DNA from 2 places in the Serratia bockelmannii genome. Region 1 is predicted to be linked to the other one. Evidence: predicted binding sites of a transcription regulator. Region 1 holds the regulator's gene; the other holds the start of a gene.
The links. The regulator CRP, encoded in region 1, controls carbon source genes, mostly activating them, when cyclic AMP is high. The targets are predictions, from matches to a motif close to ATGTGANNNNNNTCACAT.

Region 1 (2,201 bases):
GTTAGTGGTGCCGGGCGGCAAGATGGGGCTGGCGATGGAGCTGATCATGGCGCCGCTGGTGCAGCGATTGCTGGAAGGCAAGAAGATCGAATAAATGCGTTGAGCGCGGCGGCGGGCCGCGCTCCGTCTCGATTACGCCGGTTGGCGGATCTCGAAACTGTGGGTCACCGTGGCGGCCTTGTTGAGCATCAGCGCCACCGAGCAGTATTTCTCCGCCGACAGGTTCACCGCACGCTCTACGATTTTGTCAGTCAGATCCTGACCGGTGACGATGAAGTGCAGATTGATATGGGTGAACAACCGCGGGGCTTCTGCACGGCGCTCGGAGGTCAGCTTCACCTCGCAGTCGCGCACGTCGTTGCGCCCTTTTTGCAGGATGGACACCACGTCAATCGCGCTGCAGCCGCCCACCGACATCAGCACCATTTCCATCGGGCTCGGCGCTTTATCGCCGGCGTTGCCGTCCATCAGCACCTGGTGGCCGGAGGCCGATTCACCCAAAAACGTTAACCCTTCCACCCACTTAACTCTTGCCTGCATTCTGGTCACTCCGGTTAATTTCTTAAAATCAGAGTACGCTTTCGCATAGAAACAGGCAACGTAACCTGATGCTAATCATGCTGAAGCGAGACAACACGAGACACCCGCCTTACTCTGTGCTACAAACAGAGCCGCAATAAATCTTTCCGGGACACTGAATTTCAGGGAAACGCCCAGAGAAAGGCTCCTTTACCGGTATGTTAACAGAATGTAGCTTGCAGCGCTTACGGCAAGTTAATATGCTAGAGCGACAGCGTATTTTTATGACACGCCTCAAAACTTGCCGGTAGCCCTCGCTCATGACTGCGGCTACAGGCGGGTTTTACAGGGAACTCTGACCCCTGTGACACAAGGCAGCGATAACAACAGAGGATAACAGCGAATGGTTCTCGGCAAACCGCAAACAGACCCTACTCTCGAATGGTTCCTGTCTCATTGCCATATCCACAAATATCCATCGAAGAGTACGCTGATTCACCAAGGTGAAAAGGCCGAAACGCTTTACTACATCGTGAAAGGCTCCGTCGCGGTGCTGATCAAGGATGAAGAAGGTAAAGAGATGATCCTGTCCTACCTCAACCAGGGGGATTTCATCGGCGAGCTCGGATTGTTCGAAGAAGGCCAGGAGCGCAGCGCCTGGGTTCGCGCGAAAACCGCCTGTGAAGTGGCCGAAATTTCCTACAAGAAATTCCGCCAGCTGATCCAGGTGAACCCGGACATCCTGATGCGCCTGTCCGCCCAAATGGCGAGCCGCCTGCAGGTTACCTCCGAAAAAGTGGGCAACCTCGCCTTCCTGGACGTGACCGGCCGCATCGCGCAAACCCTGCTGAATCTGGCGAAGCAACCCGACGCCATGACTCACCCGGACGGCATGCAGATCAAGATCACCCGTCAGGAGATCGGCCAGATCGTCGGCTGCTCGCGTGAAACCGTTGGCCGTATTCTGAAAATGCTGGAAGATCAAAACCTGATTTCCGCCCACGGCAAAACCATTGTCGTCTACGGCACCCGTTAATCCCTGAAGAAACGGCGCAATCTGCGCCGTTTTTTTGTCTGCTCTCTGCCATGTGGCGCCGCCTGATCTACCACCCGGAAATCAACTACGCACTGCGACAAACGCTGGTGTTGTGCCTACCGGTGCTGTTTGGCTTGTTGATAGGCCAGCTGCAGCTCGGCCTGATGTTCTCTCTGGTGCCCGCCTGCTGCAATATCGCCGGTCTGGACACGCCGCATAAGCGCTTCTTTAAACGGCTGATCGTCGGCGGCTCGCTGTTCGCCTTCAGCAGCGTGCTGTTGCAACAGGCACTGCTGTGGCACGTGCCGCTGCCGGCGCTGATGCTGGGCCTGGCGCTGCTGCTCGGCGTTACCGGCGAAATCAGCCCGCTGCACGCCCGGCTGTTGCCGGCGGCGCTGGTGGCCGCCATCTTCGCTCTCAGCACGGCCGGCACGGTGCCTGTCTGGCAGGCGCCGCTGCTGTACGCGATCGGCACCGTCTGGTACGGCTTATTCACCTGGTTCTGGTTCCGGCTGTGGAAAGAGCAACCGATGCGCGAGACGCTCAGCCAGCTCTATCTGGAACTGGCGGACTACTTCGAAGCCAAATACTCCCTGCTGACTCAGCACACCGATCCGCAGACCGCGCTGCCGCCACTGCTGGTGCG
Region 2 (2,201 bases), 2.0 Mb from region 1:
GCACGAACATTGGGGTCGCATCTTTGGATGGGCCAGTCAGAACCACTTTTTTAGCGCCGGCGGTGATGTGTTTACGCGCGGTTTCGTCGGTCAGGAAGATACCGGTCGCTTCAGCAACCACGTCAACGCCTACTTCGTTCCACTTCAGGTTAGCCGGGTCTTTCTCTGCGGTAACACGGATGGTTTTGCCGTTAACAACCAGGTGGCCGTCTTTAACTTCTACCGTACCGTTGAAACGGCCGTGAGTAGAGTCATACTTCAGCATGTAAGCCATGTACTCTGCGTCCAACAGGTCGTTGATTGCAACGATCTCGATGTCAGAACGCTCTTGAGCAGCACGGAAAACAATGCGACCGATACGGCCAAAACCGTTGATACCTACTTTGATAGTCATATATTCCACCAGCTATTTGTTAGTGAATAAAAGGTTGGTTGTAAAATTACAAAAACCTTACCCAGCGTCAAGCGGAATCGTGTCAATTCTTGCGGCAAGTCAAACCAGAAGGGTGGTTTTGCACGCTTATTGCACAGTCCATTTGCGCTTGGCCTCATCCGTTATATGGGGACAAGCCGCCAAGTATAAAGTCAGCATACGCAAGATGTGTGATCGCTATCACATATCATCGTGACGTAGCCTTTATGGGCTACAGTTTAGGCCAAAAACCCCTGCAGCGGTGTTAATTTTTTGTTATTATTAATCATTGTTTTCGTTGACATTATCCACATTCAGAGATAAGCACAAATGGCTAAAGAGACAACCCCCGGTCATCCGGTCACGGAACTGAATGAAATCCAACGTTATGTGACGCAACAGCGTGGTACCGAAGCGCCGTTCAGCGGCAAATTGCTGCACAACAAGCGCGAGGGCGTGTACCATTGCCTGTGCTGCAACCAGCCGCTGTTCTATTCCGAAACCAAATACGATTCCGGCTGCGGTTGGCCGAGTTTTTATGAGCCGGTTTCCGCCGATGCAATCCGCTATCTTGATGATAATTCGCATAATATGCATCGTGTTGAAATCCGCTGCGGCCACTGCGACGCGCACCTGGGGCACGTTTTCCCCGATGGCCCGCAGCCGACAGGCGACCGCTACTGCGTCAACTCCGCCTCGCTGAGTTTCACCGATGGCGAAAATGGCGACCAAACGGCCGGTTAAGTGGTAATTTAACTAACAAAATCGATTCAGCTAATTATTCATCCGTAAGCGAGAAGGGCTCTGATGGACGTGAAAGATCTGATTGCGGCGATGACGCCCGAGATATACCAGCGCCTGGTACTGGCGGTTGAGCTGGGTAAATGGCCGGACGGCGTGGCGCTGACGCCGGAACAGAAAGAAAATAGCTTGCAGGCGGTGATGCTGTGGCAGTCGATGCACAACGTCGATCCGCAGCACATGAGCATCGGTACCGACGGGCAGATTGTGATGAAGAGCAAGCAAGAGCTGAAACAGCAGTTCGTTGCCGAGCCGCTGGCCAAACTCAAACCGCAGTAACGCGACCCTAAAGCGGGGCGATGTCGCCATCGCCCCGTCGACTCACCGTTTTTCGCCCTTAATCCCCAACGATTCCGCCAGCTGCTGTGCCAGCCGGTTGTTGTCGTCCGCGCCGTATTCCCAGAACATCGCACCGCCTAATCCCTGGCTTTTGATGTATTCGGCCTTGATGGCCACCGAACGCGGGTTCTCGTAGGAGATGGCAAACAGCGGCTTGCCTTCGGCGGATTGCAGCGTCAAGTATGGCACTTTGGCGTCGTCATCCCAGTGTTCGCGGAAACGCTGCTGCGGATCGTTGAGCAATTTGCTGACGATATCGCGGTATTTAAAGTAAGTGTCTTTGCTGAGATCCAGCCCCAGCGCGTTGAACAGGGCGGTTTCGCGCGCGCTGAAGTCAGGTTGCGTCACCGGATGCTTGGCGGCGTCCGGTTTGTCCCAGTCGATGCCCGCCTCGGTCGCCCGTTTCGGCACCCGGCCGTAGAAACCGATGCCCAGGTTCATCTGTGCCGGTTTCAGTCCGGCAGCCAGATAATGCTTTACCACGAAATCGGCGCTGTAGCGGTCGGCGGCCGCCACGGTTGGCCAACGCGTTGAATCGTACAGGTTGGCATTGAAGTACTGTGTGCCGTAAGCCATGTCGTAAGTCATCAGATTGATGTAGTCGAGGTAAGGGGCAATGCTTTTCACATCGACCCATTCCTGTGGGCTT

Region 2: a site for CRP is predicted at 602-619, ahead of msrB (peptide-methionine (R)-S-oxide reductase MsrB). Genes of this name have one in related genera too.

Annotation. Positions count from the first base shown of each region.
Region 1 covers NZ_CP196512.1:4,845,206-4,847,406, forward strand. Annotated here, with positions in the region: gene ACSJLU_RS23065 (phosphoribulokinase) at 1-94, shown strand, start outside; gene ACSJLU_RS23070 (OsmC family protein) at 133-540, opposite strand; gene crp (cAMP-activated global transcriptional regulator CRP) at 923-1,555, shown strand; gene ACSJLU_RS23080 (YccS/YhfK family putative transporter) at 1,606-2,201, shown strand, end outside.
Region 2 covers NZ_CP196512.1:2,838,511-2,840,711, reverse strand. Annotated here, with positions in the region: gene gapA (glyceraldehyde-3-phosphate dehydrogenase) at 1-394, opposite strand, end outside; gene msrB (peptide-methionine (R)-S-oxide reductase MsrB) at 743-1,156, shown strand; gene ACSJLU_RS13545 (YeaC family protein) at 1,220-1,492, shown strand; gene ACSJLU_RS13540 (glycoside hydrolase family 18 protein) at 1,535-2,201, opposite strand, start outside.